DNA from 2 places in the Bacillus songklensis genome. Region 2 is predicted to be linked to the other one. Evidence: riboswitches for the same ligand, from Rfam matches in the RefSeq annotation. Region 2 holds a riboswitch; the other holds the start of a gene.
What was found. Region 2 has a riboswitch for ZMP and ZTP ahead of ACFOU2_RS11690 (APC family permease). Riboswitches for the same ligand answer to the same signal wherever they lie in the genome.
Positions count from the first base shown of each region.

Region 1: it holds a riboswitch for ZMP and ZTP, as region 2 does, so the genes downstream of both, ACFOU2_RS19610 (phosphoglycerate dehydrogenase) here and ACFOU2_RS11690 (APC family permease) in region 2, are expected to answer to the same signal.

Region 1 is NZ_JBHRZT010000072.1:154,147-161,930, forward strand. Features, by position in the region: gene ACFOU2_RS19580 (hypothetical protein) at 1-215, shown strand, start outside; gene ACFOU2_RS19585 (hypothetical protein) at 569-847, shown strand; gene ACFOU2_RS19590 (protein adenylyltransferase SelO) at 1,425-2,894, shown strand; gene ACFOU2_RS19595 (hypothetical protein) at 3,142-3,267, shown strand; gene ACFOU2_RS19600 (LysR family transcriptional regulator) at 3,494-4,342, opposite strand; gene ACFOU2_RS19605 (SDR family NAD(P)-dependent oxidoreductase) at 4,467-5,207, shown strand; ZMP/ZTP riboswitch at 5,373-5,451, shown strand; gene ACFOU2_RS19610 (phosphoglycerate dehydrogenase) at 5,628-6,827, shown strand; gene ACFOU2_RS19615 (hypothetical protein) at 6,968-7,093, opposite strand; gene ACFOU2_RS19620 (DUF3298 and DUF4163 domain-containing protein) at 7,150-7,770, shown strand; gene ACFOU2_RS19625 (hypothetical protein) at 7,730-7,784, shown strand, end outside.
Region 2 is NZ_JBHRZT010000052.1:83,290-91,073, forward strand. Features, by position in the region: gene ACFOU2_RS11670 (M50 family metallopeptidase) at 1-473, opposite strand, end outside; partial or broken gene ACFOU2_RS11675 (glycosyltransferase) at 607-1,092, opposite strand; gene ACFOU2_RS11680 (S1C family serine protease) at 1,105-1,593, opposite strand; partial or broken gene ACFOU2_RS11685 (response regulator) at 1,837-2,025, opposite strand; ZMP/ZTP riboswitch at 2,353-2,432, shown strand; gene ACFOU2_RS11690 (APC family permease) at 2,491-4,122, shown strand; gene ACFOU2_RS11695 (cupin domain-containing protein) at 4,455-5,090, opposite strand; gene brnQ (branched-chain amino acid transport system II carrier protein) at 5,560-6,912, opposite strand; gene ACFOU2_RS11705 (LysR family transcriptional regulator) at 7,448-7,784, opposite strand, start outside.

The DNA of each region.
Region 1 (7,784 bases), on a different contig from region 2:
CAGACTGGAAGCATGTTATAAAGCTGCTCCAGAAAGAACCAAGCTTTTGGAATGAAAAGCTCATTATGGGAATTTACAAAAATAAGTTGCACAATGATGAGGCTTATTTGGAGCGTCGGCTTCAGTCTTTGGAATATGGCATGGACTACTGGGATTTAGTGGAACATTACGTATCAAAGCGCAATATGAGTGAAGCGATGGCTGTTGCTCAATAAAGGCAATTATACGGCTATATGGAGCCAAATTGGGATAGCTTTGCGGATAAGCTTGCGAAAAGGTATCCAAGACAAATTATTGAATACTATTGGAATAAAGGCTGCTCTTTCATAGCGGGCGGTTCCTGTAAATCGTATAAAGAAACAGCCAAATGCTTACAAAAAGCAAGAAACATTTATCAAAATTTCTTAAAAGAAAACGATGTGTGGCAAAGTCGTTTAGCAGCAATAAAAATGCAATATAAAAATAAACGAGCATTTTTGAATGAGATAAGGGTTGTTGAAAATTAATATTGAGTGCCTGTCATTTCCCAATTCGAGTGATGACAGGCATTTTTAGCAAGAAGGTTGTTTTGGAACCTGAAAAGAAGCGTTTGTGGAAAGAAGAGAAGTTAGCTTTATCAAGACGACTTGCCGGAAGTGCTAAGCTTTTTAGTCCAGAAAGTGTTGAAGAGGCAATCCGAATCGCAAATCGTGAGTATGATCAGGAGGAAGAAGCATACTCAAAAAGATGCTTAGCCAAATTTGAAAAATACATTTCATACAGAATGGTACAAGGGAGCGGTCCTAAAGGGGACCGCCCTTTTTCTGAATTGGCCATTATGTTAAATCCTATTAACTCAAGGGGTTAGGAAATGAACATGGACATGGACATGGCAATTTGATACATCATATTTCTTCTTGCCCCGGTAAGGTTCCTGCTTCCCGATGTCCATCTGATAAACTGCCCTGCAACATTTGTGCCTGTAGATTGTCCTTAATATTACAGTCGATAATGTTGAAGGGGTAATACTATTAACCGACCTGATGTTGAATGTTGAACGGGCAACATAGGATCAAGTTCGAAAGACAGCATTATCCTCACTTTTTTGTATCCAACTGATTGACTCAAATCCAATCATTCCACATTATCTGGAATGTTGAAGCGCACGGTTAAGAATATAGGAGTAATGGCGGTGGAGATTCGCTTTCATATTTTGAGCCTTAACGTCTCTGATTTCAGTACACACCTAAAAAATGGTTAAAGGGTGCCATCTTTGTGTGGAAAGGGTATAATAAATTGGCAGAAGTAGACATTAAAAAGGGACTGCCTTGTGTCGGTGCGGAAAGTAGATAACTAAAAAAATCATAGAATCCCTGTGATTTTTGTTTGATGCAAAAGAAAAAACTAGGATACAGAAAGACAAAAGGAGAAAAGGAGGAGATATGATGACAAAAGAAATAAAGGAACCTGGATGGAACTTTGACAACAGCTATGCCCGTCTGCCGAAGGTATTTTTTACCGCTCAAAACCCACACCCTGTACGCTCACCGGAGCTGATCATTCTCAATGATCCGCTGGCAGCATCCCTGGGGTTGAACGTCGAGGCACTCCGAAGCGAAGAAGGCGCAGCGGTGTTTGCGGGCAACCGGATTCCTGAAGGGGCAGAGCCTCTTGCCCAAGCCTACGCGGGGCATCAATTCGGGCATTTTACGATGTTAGGAGACGGCCGGGCTGTGCTGCTTGGCGAACAGATCACCCCTTCAGGTGAACGGTTTGATATTCAACTTAAGGGTCCAGGCAGAACGCCATACTCCCGCGGAGGCGATGGCCGGGCGGCACTTGGACCGATGCTGCGCGAATACATCATCAGCGAAGGCATGCATGGGCTTGGCATTCCTACCACCCGCAGTCTGGCAGTGGTGACAACCGGTGAGTCAGTCATCCGCGAAACCGTTCTGCCTGGTGCCATTTTGACCCGCGTGGCTGCAAGTCATCTGCGCGTCGGCACCTTTCAATACGCTGCAAACTGGGGCACAATTGAGGATCTCCGGACTCTGGCTGACTATGCCCTAAAGCGCCATTTTCCAGACGTTGAAGGGGATGAGAACCGATATCTTTCGCTCCTTAAGGAAGTGATTAAGCGCCAGGCCGCGCTCATTGCCAAATGGCAGCTGGTTGGCTTTATCCACGGGGTGATGAACACCGATAACATGACCATTAGCGGAGAAACGATTGATTATGGTCCTTGTGCCTTCATGGATACCTATGACCCGGCAACGGTATTCAGTTCCATTGACACTCAAGGCCGCTATGCCTATGGCAATCAGCCGATTATTGGCGGGTGGAATCTTGCGCGATTTGCTGAAGCTCTATTGCCGCTGCTGCATGAAGATCAAGATAAGGCCATCGAAATTGCCGAGGATGCGATTTCTGATTTTACTACGTTATTTCAGTCTAATTATCTCGCGGGAATGAGAGCAAAACTGGGAATATTTAATGAAGAGACACAGGATGTATCTCTTATTAAAGATCTCCATGATATGATGCAGAAGTATCGTGCCGACTATACCAATACCTTCCGCGCATTAACTTTTGATAAACCGGAGGATACGGTTCTGTTTGGGACTCCGGAATTTACGAAGTGGAATGAGGAGTGGCAGGCAAGACTAAGCAGGCAGGAGCAATCAAAAGACTCCTCAAGTGAGTTGATGCGAAACAGCAATCCTGCGGTCATCCCTCGGAACCATCGGGTAGAAGAAGCACTGGAAGCCGCGGTGGAACAGGGAGACTACAGCGTGATGGAGCGTCTTCTTAGTGTTCTTTCAAATCCTTACGCGCACTCTCCGGAGCAGGAGGAGTACACTGCATTGCCTGAGCCGTCAAGCTGTCCTTACCGCACTTATTGCGGTACATGATATAGAAGTATGAGGGATGGTTCTTTCTGCTTTTCTCAAACAACTTGCCGTCTTGTCATGGTTTACTATTCGTACAAGATAATGCTACCCCTTTATTTGAGGTAGCATTATTTTAGTTTATGATTTCTTTCTATAAGTTACAGGAATAAAGCGACCTCTCTTTGAACCATTTCTTGCCAAGATTGAGGAACAACAGATCACATTCACGGCAGCCAAGGCCAAAAGTGAAATCAAGGATTTAAACACAGTGGATGCACTAGCTTCCAGGTTATCGATGGTCTCGCAATTGAAAGCAAAGGAAGCGGCAGCGATTGAGGAGGAAGTTAGAAACCGTGAAGCCGCGATCCCAAAAGTTTTTATTACCTTTTCATAATCGGAAACAACTCAGGACATTGAGGCGGGGGATCTGTCGGTGGACATTCGATAAGTTCGGGCGACAAGTCTTCACGCACTTCACAAAATTCAGCATCTAATTCTAATTTAACAATTGCAGTGGTCTGCACATCAATACAGAGAACAATGGAAGCATCATGAACCAGACATTATTCTTCTCACAGTAAGATAGCAGCGAGAAGAAAAGTAAACGAAATATATTTTTTTCAATACTTTTCTTCTAGTAGAAACTTGATAAAACTGTTCAGACCTTTGGGCTGTTGATTCTTATTTTTTATGACAAAGTCTATTTGGACAGGCTCTGGAAGTTCTGATATCTTGTATTCATTTTGATACTTCTGAAGTTTTGCAACATCAGAAGGTACTAAACTGACACCAAGTCCATCACTAACAGATTGTAAAATAGCCTCAAGTGAATCAAACTCAATGATACGTAAATGGTTGCAAGAATTCTTTTTTGATAAATGAATAAGCGTTTTTCTATAAATGCAATTAGGATTGCTATTTACAAGTAACGTTTGTTCATACTCCATCTTATCCGGATGATTCTTTGGTGAAATAAGGCTTACTTTTTCTGGAATTGTGTAAACTGTTTTTAATTCGCTATAATCAAATGGTTCGGTGACAAAGGCGCCATCAATTTCTCCATAAACAACCTGTTCCAGCAGCATACTAGTTGTATCTGTTCTCACTTTCACATTAATTTGATGATGAACACTAAGGAAAGATGACAATATTCTAGGGACCTTTAGGGCAGAGATCGTTTGTGTGGCACCAATTACTAGACGTTCCTGCCATTTATCGGGATTGATTTTTATTTTTGCTTCATCCATTAACTGGAGAATCCGGTTAGCATAATCGAGTAAAATTTCCCCATCGCGAGTCAACGTTACTCCTCTATTATTTCGCTTAAATAATCTAACTCCTAATTCTTCCTCTAAATTTTTAATTCTTTGACTGATATTTGGTTGTACATATCCTAGTTTCTCAGCAGTTTTAGAGATAGAACGCAATACAGCAACATGTTTAAAGATGAATAAATCATGAGACTCCATAAGGTTCAATAGCCTCCTCTGATATCATTTAAAATGATACCACGCTAATTTCTAACTATTATACAGCTCTAATCCCTCAAAATATAATCAAAATAGTAAATAAAGCAAGGAAGGGTGATTAAAAATGGAACTAGCTAATAAGTCAATAATCATAACTGGTGCTGGAACAGGAGTAGGAAAAGCAACGGCATTAAAATTAGCAAGTGAAGGTGCAAAAGTCGTTATAAATTATAATAAATCCGCAAATGACGCAGAGGATGTTGTAAGACAAATTAAAGAACAAGGAGGTGCAGCATTTTCTTTTAAAGCCGACGTTGCAAAGGAAGAAGAAGTAATAAAAATGGTATCTAAAACGATTGAATTATATGGAACAGTCGATGGATTAGTCAACAATGCCAGTATTACCGCCCAAATCTCTATGGGCGATTTAAACTCAGTAACAGATAGAATATGGAACGAACTTTTTGATGTGAATGTAAAAGGTATGTTTCATTGTGTAAAGGCAGTCGTTCCTTACATGAAACAACAAGAATCAGGGGTTATTATAAACATGGGCAGCGTTGCAGGAGTGACAGGAATAGGTTCATCTATTCCATATGCTGCAACCAAGTCAGCCATACATGCAATGACAAGGTCATTGGCGATTGCTTTAGCACCGGAAATTAGAGTTAATGCAATTGCACCTGGGGCTGTGGATACAAGATGGTGGGCTGGTAATGAAGAGAAAATGTATAAGCTTGCCGGCAACATACCTCTTAAGAGGATATCAACACCTAATGATATTGCGGAATCCATTATTTTTCAAATGACTCAAAGTTCCATAACAGGACAAACATTTATAGTAGACAATGGACAGACTCTTTAAAACGTAGTAACAGCCTTTTACTAATTTACCATTAAATGATTGGTGAACCTTGCCATAAGTAAAGGAAAATTCTACTATATACTTCAGCCAAAGGAACTGAAATGGAATAACCTTTAAATGGAGGTTGAAGATTGCTGAAATATTTGATAATATAAAATAAATGAAAAGGCTATGTGTAACTGGCGAAACGCGGATAACCGTGAGGGAGCACATAGTGTCGCAGCCGTTCGCCTGGGCAGAGGTAAGGGAAGTATATCCCTTACCTCTTTCTGTTTATTAGGAGGGATAGCCCATACTGCTTTTATTATTGTAGTAAAGACAGGTTTTTACAAAATTTGAATGATGGCAAGTTCCCTTGCTTAACATCTTTTAAATTTAGGAATTTGAAAATGATCATAACTAAAAAGAGGAGAGAACAATATGAGCACAATCATTTTAGACAAAGTGAAAACAATCAAAACGTTAAATAATATTGCAGAAAGCGGGCTGAATGTATTCAATAAGGATAACTTTACAATCGACAATGATAGTGAAAATCCTGATGCCATTGTTGTTCGCAGCTTTAACATGCATACAATGGAATTCGGCAATAATTTAAAAGCAATCGCCCGGGCCGGGGCGGGTGTCAATAATATTCCGGTCGATAAATGTACAGAGCAAGGAATTGTTGTGTTTAATACTCCAGGTGCTAATGCGAATGCTGTAAAAGAAATGGTTCTTACCACATTAATGGCTTCATCCCGTAACCTTTTTGACGGTGTGGCCTGGACAAAGACGTTAGAAGGTGAAGGCGAACAAATTCCAAAGCTTGTAGAAGCGGGAAAGAAGCAATTTGTTGGAAAAGAAATTAAAGGAAAAACTCTGGGGGTAATCGGTTTAGGTGCGATCGGTGCGCTTGTAGCGAATGATGCGCTTGATTTAGATATGGACGTGATCGGGTTTGACCCGTTCATCTCTGTCGATACAGCTTGGAACTTGTCCCGCAATGTACAGCGCGCTATGACGATTGAACAGTTGTTTGCTGAATCAGATTATATTACTGTACACGTCCCGTTAACCGATGACACGAGAGGAATGTTTAACCAAGAAACATTTAGCATCATGAAGCCGGGCGTTCATATTTTGAATTTCTCACGCGGTGAGCTTGTGAATGAAATAGATATGGCAGTGGCACTTGAAGATGGAATAGTCGGTAAGTATATTACAGACTTCCCGAATGAAAATGTATTGAAAATGAAAAATACCGTTTCAATCCCGCATCTTGGTGCCTCCACAAAAGAGTCAGAGGAAAACTGTGCCATTATGGCGGCTCGCCAGGTGAAAGACTTTTTAGAAACTGGAAACATCAAAAACTCAGTGAATTTCCCGAATGCTTCCCTTCCTTATACAGGAAAGCGACGTGTGGCCGTTTTCCACCAAAACGTTCCAAACATGGTTGGGCAGATCACATCGGCTATATCAAGCTATCATTTGAACATCGCCGACATGGTGAACAGAAGCCGAGGGGGATACGCGTATACGATGATTGACATTGACAATAAAGTAAACGGCGATATCATTCCTGGTTTGGAGGAAAAAATCAGCCAAATCGAAGGCATCGTTACAGCTCGTATTATTTAATTGAATAGGTGAAATTAGTTGAACAGTATCATCTTGCTATAAAGCGGCAGGATTCGATTTTAAATTGTATTATACAAAGCCGGGGAATTGTTATGTTCCTCGGCTTTTTAATGATAGTGATTGAAATAATTTTCGATTAATTAAGCTCCGAATTCATTTTCCACAGATATTAATTTATAACAGCCTTCTAATTCACTGTTTTGCCCTGTCATAAGATCACTAATCATCGTGATGGTACCATGCTGCTTTACTTCTACCTTTTGCACACATTAATTTATCCCGGGAATACAATGATTGAAAAAATAGTAGAGGGTGGATAAATATGCCCATTTCGTTTCCTGTTAACATTAAAACCGTTAAAATCAGCAGCGGGACGGATAAAACAGTCTTTTATCCCCAAGTAATCGGGATGGAACATCAAGAATTGGAAAGGTCAATAAATCGGAGAATTGTCCATCAAACACAGCAGCTCATCAATCAACAAGTCGGGAATATGCCCACAACGGTGGAAGAAATGATTGGATCGTATGAAATTAAAAACAATCAACGTCAAGTTCTGAGCTTATCACTCTCCAATTATACTTATCATTACCATGCCGCCCATGGAATGACATATATCAAGTCATTAACGTTTGACCTGCAAAAAGGGAAGTTTTGTGAACTTAAAGACTTGTTTAAGCCTGGAAGTGATTACGTTAATAGACTCTCAACCTTAATTCATATGCAAATCAAGCAGCGTGATATCCGACTTCTCAACGGCTTCACAGTCATTCGGCCTAATCAAGACTTTTATATTGCGGATAAAGCTCTTGTCATCTATTTTCAGCTATATGAAATCACTCCATATGTTTTTGGGTTCCCAATGTTTCCAATCTCTGTATTTGATATACAGGATATCATTGATGAAAACGGTCCGCTTGGACGAATGGCTGTTAATAATTAAACAGCTAAAGATTA
Region 2 (7,784 bases):
ACTGACGATAAGAAGATACTTGTATGCATCATAACTATTTCATACTTTTTATAAGTAATAAAACCCAATAAAGAAATAAAAGAAATCGCCCAGAAAAAACCATAAAAATTGCGTACCCATAATAATACAGAAATGATTGCCAGAGTGATGAAAAAATAAATAATTATATTAAAATAACCTTTTTCCACTAAATAAAACAATCCTATCGCCGTTAATGAAGAGCCTGTATAACCAGCATAAAATACCAGCACTCTCGCAAACCGAGAATTGATCCTTGTTATCGCTAGCCCTGAAGCATCACTGTGTAATGAAATTTTGTGTGCTATCCTTCCGCTTAAACAAGCCGCACAAATTACATGAAACACCTCGTGAAGCAGCGTGTTGCAAAGGGCAATATAAACTCCTAGAACAGGTATCCGGCTGATAACCAATGCTATAGCCATATATACATATATGAGCGTAATACTTTCCACTGTTTATTCTCCTTTGAGTTTTTTACATTATACATTTTTTAAGAGCTAATTTAAATGTGTCTACTAACTTGTTCCTTACATAGCTGTTCACCATGCCGGCTGCATAAGAACAAACCTGCGCTAAAAGATATTGGACATAACGAGATACCTTTTCACTCTCTCGTTCGACCCTATGGCTGTCCTGAAGAATATATAACGGACGACCCTTTGCTTCATCATAAATTCTTCCGATATACTCACCGATCACTCCCAGCATAATGAGAACCACCCCATTAAAGAAAAGCATAGTCATTAGAAGGGAAGACCAGCCGGTGACGGTCGAGTCGGTAAATAGTTTCAGGTACAAAACAACGAACATCCAGATTACACTTGCAAATGAAAGAAGGACGCCTAAGAGACTCGCCATTTTTAACGGCTTATAGGAGAAAGAAGTAATCCCATCCATCGAGAAATGGAGCATCTTCTTGAGCGGATACTTCGTCTCTCCCGCCAGGCGTTCGTCCCGCTCGTATTCAATGGCGGTTTGTTTAAACCCCACCCAGCTGACAAGCCCGCGGACAAAGCGGCTTCTTTCCTTCATGTTCACTAATTGACCGCACACCTTGCGGTCAATCAAGCGTGCAAAGCAGGGTCAGACCCTCCAAATCCCGTTGCGATAAAGTCCCATTTTAATTTCGTCTCCGATTTTTGTCTGAGTATAAAGATATTTTCTTAATTCGCCGACAGTGCTTACTTTAGTGCCATTGATAGATATAATTACATCCTTTACTTGAAGTCCGGCCTCTGCTGCAGGTGAAGATGGCTCTACAGTTGTAATGATCACTCCTTCTGTTAGATCCTCGGGCAGACTTAACTGTCCTTGCTGAATGTATTGGGACAAGTCGCTAATATTTTGCAGCCCTACACCAAGGTACGGTCTTTTTACTTCGCCGTATTGTAATAGGTCTTCTACAATCGGTGTCACATACTGGCTATCTATTTTTAATACAGCTAAGTCTGTTAACGGGTCGGCACCGACGATTTGTGCGTCAATTCTTTTTAGATTAATTTGCTTCGATGCGGCCAGCGATCCAACCGATTGAATCGCTTTTTCCACGGGAGGCCGAAAATCAAATTTCACGTTGTCTGGCAAATGCCCGGGTAATGGGAATCATCGCCTTTTTCGACATCAAATAACTAATAAACAGGGCACCCCGAAAAATAGAACGGCTAATCCCACCAGAATCATCAGAAGCAACTTGAATAGTCGATAAGCAAATGAAATATCTTTTCCGATATAAAGCATTCCGATGAATTGACCTTTGTAGAAAATTGGACGGCCGGCTATCATGAGATGAATTTCATGACGCTCCGGGGGTGGACGCAGCTCATCAATTTCAAACGGTTTGACGAGATAATCATCCGCTCCCGAATCCAACCCTTCTATACGGTCTTCAACGGCATCTTTTGCTGTCAACATAAGAATCGCTCCCGAATACCCCTCTTTGCGCAAGCGCCGGCATACTTCCACTCCGTCTCCGTTGGGCATCATCCAATCCAGAATTAACACGTCATCGTGCGGTATATACATGCCTGTACCTTTGTTACTTTAATCTTCAAAAATGAAAAAACGGTGAAAATCAATCAGGGAATAACAAGTTTTTTATTCATACATTGAGAAATAAGAAAAAGCAGAGGTGTGATTTACTTCTGCATGAATATCAAACACATCTTCTTGGCATTATGTTTCATTTATTTCAATATAACGATTGGTTGAATGCAAACATTTTTTAAATAACACTTTTTAGATTTCACAAGTAAAATCATGTTATTTTTCATAAAATATTGTTAATTGCGAAATAATATTATATACTAACAAATGATATATCACACAAATATTAATCCTATATGTAACTGGCGCAACATGGAGTACCATGAGGGAGCATATAGGTTCATGAGCCGCGCGCCTGGGCAAGCACTTGATTTTTTAATCAAGTGCTTTTTATTTTCCTAATTTTAAAAAAAGGAGTAGATATGCATGAATAATATGCAGAGAAAAATGGGAACTTTTGCCCTAACTATGACTGGTCTTGGTTCCATCATTGGCTCAGGATGGTTATTTGGAGCCTGGAAAGCTGCACAAATTGCCGGCCCGGCAGCTATCTTTTCTTGGATTATCGGTATGGCGGTTATCTTATTGATTGCTTTGTCTTATGCAGAGCTTGGCACCATGTTTCCAGAAGCCGGAGGAATGGTAAAGTATCCTCAATATTCACACGGCTCATTTGTTGGATTTCTGGCAGCGTGGGCAAACTGGATCGCGATCGCTTCCACTATTCCTGTTGAAGCGATCGCTTCCGTTCAATATATGAGTACATGGCCTTGGGAATGGGCAAATTGGACACATTCACTCGTAAAAAATAATGTATTGACATTCAAAGGTTTACTTATCGCATCTATGCTGCTTCTAGTATATTTTTTCTTAAATTATTGGACTGTTAATCTTTTTGCAAAAGCCAATTCATCCATTACAGTATTTAAGCTTATTATTCCAGGCATCGCAGCCGGCGCTTTACTATTTGCAGGTTTCCACGGAGAGAATTTTACAAGCACAAACGGTGTGGCTCCATACGGTTGGGCAAGTGTATTAACGGCTGTCGCAACCTCTGGAATTGTCTTTGCTTTTAACGGATTTCAAAGTCCGGTAAATATGGCCGGTGAAGCCAAAACACCAAACCGTTCTATTCCAATTGCAGTCATTGGTTCTATTCTCATCGCAACTGTCATATATGTTCTTTTGCAAATTGCTTTTATTGGTGCAGTAGACCCGTTCCTGCTTGTAAAAGGATGGAGTCACCTTAACTTTAATTCTCCATTCGCCGATTTGGCGATTGCACTTGCTTTCAATTGGCTGGCAATTTTGCTGTATGCGGATGCATTTGTTTCCCCGTCCGGTACAGGAACGACTTATACCGCCACCACAGCACGGATGATTTATGGAATGCAAAAGAACGGATATTTGCCTCCTGTTTTCGGAACTGTCCACCCTGTTTATGGCGTTCCGCGTGCGGCGATGTTTTTGAATTTAGGCATATGCTTTCTCTTTTTGTTTTTGTTTCGGGGTTGGGGGGTACTGGCTGAAATTATTTCTGTGGCAACATTGATTTCTTATATAATGGGACCTGTCGCACTCATGACGTTGCGGCGTACTGCTGAACATTTCCACCGGCCGTTCTATCTTAAAGGGGCATCTTTCATTGCGCCTTGCGGATTTATTTTTGCATCTCTTACTTTATATTGGGCTCGTTGGCCGCTGACAGGAGAAGTATTATTCATTATGATTATTGGGTTGCCATTATATTTTTATTATCAGGCAAAGAACAACTGGCGTGGATTTAAACAACAATTTTTTTCAGGAATTTGGTTGATTGTCTATTTATTATGTATGATCCTGATTTCTTACCTCGGAAGTGAAAAATTCGGAGGGAGAAATATGATTCCATATGGCTGGGATATGCTCCTCATTGCATGTTTGTCACTTATGTTCTATTTTTGGGGTGTGAGAAGCGGAATAAAAACAGGATACACTCAAGAGGCTGAGCAAATCAACAGATCGATAGCCGATAAAGAAAAAGAGGCAAAAACTTCTGATGTAAGCAAAGCTATGTAGCTATATACTTTTGTTCTGCCGCACAAAATCTGTGGAACTTAAGCATATATATTTATGGTTCATGAAAAGGAGCGACTCAAGAATTAAATATATACCGACAGTTTGATATTGAGGTTATAAGCCTGTATCGTTAATTACCAAGTAATCATCGATACAGGCTCTTTTTATCATTTGTTTTATTACATTATCTATTCTTCATCATGTGGAAGAACGAAACATCTTCCATAATCTGTGATGCTGCGTCAGAAGCACGGCTGGCTAACGGGGCAGGTTGAACAAGAGAGATAAAATCCATGCCGATAGTTGTATTTGTTGATCTATTAGCCCCAATATTACTGATACTGAGGAACGTAAGAAATTTGTTGGTATTGCGGAATATATTGCAGCTGTTGATAATATTGATTTAAATATTGATGAGGCATCTTTTCCTTTACTCTATCGCAGTTCTTGTATGGACCTATATATGTTGTGGGCTTAACTGATGCAGTTGCTTGTTTCCATTGATTTTCATCGATGCAATAAGTATGCGACATGATATTTGCAGGAGTAAATTTTAAGATGTCAGAGCCTAAGATCACTTCTGGAGTTGGTGCATCAAAAATTGCCAAAAGATGAGTGTTATCAACTGTAGCTACTTCATAATGCCACCAACCTTGTGGAATGTTTGCTACTTTTCCAGGTGTAATAGAGTAACTGAGAATTTGTTTTGTAAACGGGTTCAGCATCGATACAGCAGCAGCACCAGAGATACAATAGACTAGCTCGGCTGCATTTTGGTGATAGTGCGGTTCTACGACATGATTGGCACTTAGGAAAATGTCTAGCAGAGACACATTTTCCAATGTATTCAGCTGTTTCACACCTAATACGTTAATATAGTTGTTGTTATCTTTTTTAAACAAGGGACTTTTATTTACATCAAAAGTGTATTGAGTTGATGGAGATGTGTAATCTATATATGAAACCATAAATTTTCTTCACCTCTTTACATTAACTTTATAGGCATGTTATGCACTTATAATTAGTCTGGTGTGCGTAGTGATTAAGGATTAATTGGCGTGCAGTTCGAAGATGATATGTAATAGAAGAGATGGGTTCTTGTTCAACGGACGGCTTGAGTTTGAGAAATAATAAAAAATTAGCTCCGATAAATGACTCTGTGGTAATAGGACCTCCAAATACAATTGTAGATCAACAATTAAAAACAAAAGTTCCCTATATTATTATAAAATATCTATAAAAAGATAAATAACTATAAAAACGCATGCTGCAGCAAATACTGGGGTTTCTCATGAATCAGTCGGTTTGTTTTTCGGTTTTTATTCTCCATAACCTCGTCCTCCTTTGTTCAGTTTTTGCTCATCTATGTTACGATTATCCAACCAACAAACAAAAAGACATCAACTTGATTGTTGATGTCTTTTTGTATTGACACTTTTAATGGTTTAATTTAGGCGACTTAGGAGTAGGAGCATATCCAGCTCGTAATAAACTAACACCGTATCCAATTACTCCTCCTGCAACGGCTGGTAAAATCCAGCCCAAACCTACATTGTATAACGGAAGGATATGATTGAATAAATTATTTACCGCTTGAATCGGCAAATGAGCAGCGTTAAGTCCGTCAAATAAACTAACAAGAAAAGTTAACAACAAGCTCCCTTGGTATACTTCCGCTCTTCCTTTAAATGCCGGGTGTAAAAAAGTTAAGAAAATAAGCATAATGGCTAAAGGATATATAGCCGTTAATACCGGCACAGATATTTGAATTAATTGTGTTAATCCGAAATTGGCGATAACTGCACTGAAAACAGATAAAATGACAGCTATTGCTTGATATGAAATCTTTGGAAATACTTTATGGAAGTAAGCTGAACAAGAACTAACAAGTCCAACGCTGGTTGTTAAACAAGCAACAGTAATCATTAATCCTAATAATAAACCGCCTAGAGAACTAAAATAATAAGTAGCCACTTTCGCTAAAACTGCTCCGCCATTTTCCAAATGCCCTAATTTTTCAACACTTGACGCTCCCATGTAGGAAAGCGACGTGTAAATCATAACGAGTACGATAGCTGCGATAGAAGCTGCTTTTGCACAAATTTTGATGATTTCTTTTTTATCATGTGCTCCTTTTGCTTTAATGGCATTAATGACAATAATCCCGAAAACAAACGAAGCAAGTGTATCCATCGTTAAATAGCCTTCTTGAAATCCCTTGAAAAAGGAATTATGCGTATAGGCTTGTACTGGTGCTTGAATGGCACCAATCGGACGTACAACTGCGGCAATCACTAAAACCCCGATAAACGTTAGTTTGATTGGCGTCAAGATTTTTCCGACAACATCGACAATTTTCGCAGGATTGAGAGAGAACCAGCATGTAATACCGAAAAAAATGATAGTAAAAATAAACAAAGGTATATGCCCTGCGTTTTCTGGCAAAAACGGCTTAACACCTATTTCAAAAGACACGCTTCCTGCTCTAGGTAAAGCAAACAGAGGCCCAATAGCCAAGTAGAGAACAAAGCTGAAAACGACACTAAACCAAGGATGAACGCGGCTTGCTAATGACTGCAAATCATCACTTCCAGAAATGCCGAATGCAAATACTCCAAGTAATGGAAGTCCAACCCCTGTGATCAAAAATCCAGCAGTCGCAAACCATACATTACTTCCGGCTGTTTGGCCCAACATAGCCGGAAAAATTAAATTGCCTGCTCCAAAGAAAAGAGCAAAAAGCATCAGTCCAATAACAAGAACATAAGAAGATGATACTTTAGTTGACACAACAAACCCTCCAAGCAAAAACACTTTATTATCCATCGATAACATTTTTTAATTTTCAGAATAATTTATCAAATAAAGAGATAACAACGTTTTGTATTATACTCCTACAAAATAAATATATCAATATAAAAATATGTTTTTTTAAATTTGTTCGAAAACACGGAATAATCGTCACATGATTTGATTTGGTGCAAAGCTAGCTGTTTGTTTTACGGTATTTGTTTTCCATTTCATATCCCCCTCCGGTCAGCTTTTGATCATCTATGTTACTATTCCCGATTAATAACCAAAAAGACATCAGCTTGATTGTTGATGTCTTTTTGGTTGGGCCATGTTATTTTAAATAGAACACTTTTATGCGAGGACAGCTAATAATCACATAATATGAACAAGGTCAAAGTGTTTACTGCTATATGTACTGGTACGGGAGAGCTAATGGCATAGACCGCTCTTAAAACCATACTTCGATAAAATAAATGCACTTCAGGTTCATCACGCCAGTTCCCTGCTGGTTCCGAAGCATCAACTTGTTCCTTTAAGGGAGAGTATCTAGATTATATAAATCTACACCTTCTATGAAAGTAACAAACGCTTTGACCATATTCAACTTTAAAGATTCTTCATGATAAAACATCCAAGTTTTTCGTAATATAGGTTCCCCATCTTTTGTTTTGATGTCGACTTTATGAACATCGTCTATGTCCTTTAAAATCATACTTGGCATAATGGCATAGCCTAAACCGTTCATAACCATTTTTTTGCATGTATCTGCTTTATCAACCTCTATACTGACCAATGGCGGCTGCGAATAATTTTCGGCCCACCAATTTTCTATCGAGGTCTTTAGTAAGTAATCTGTACGGTAATCAATT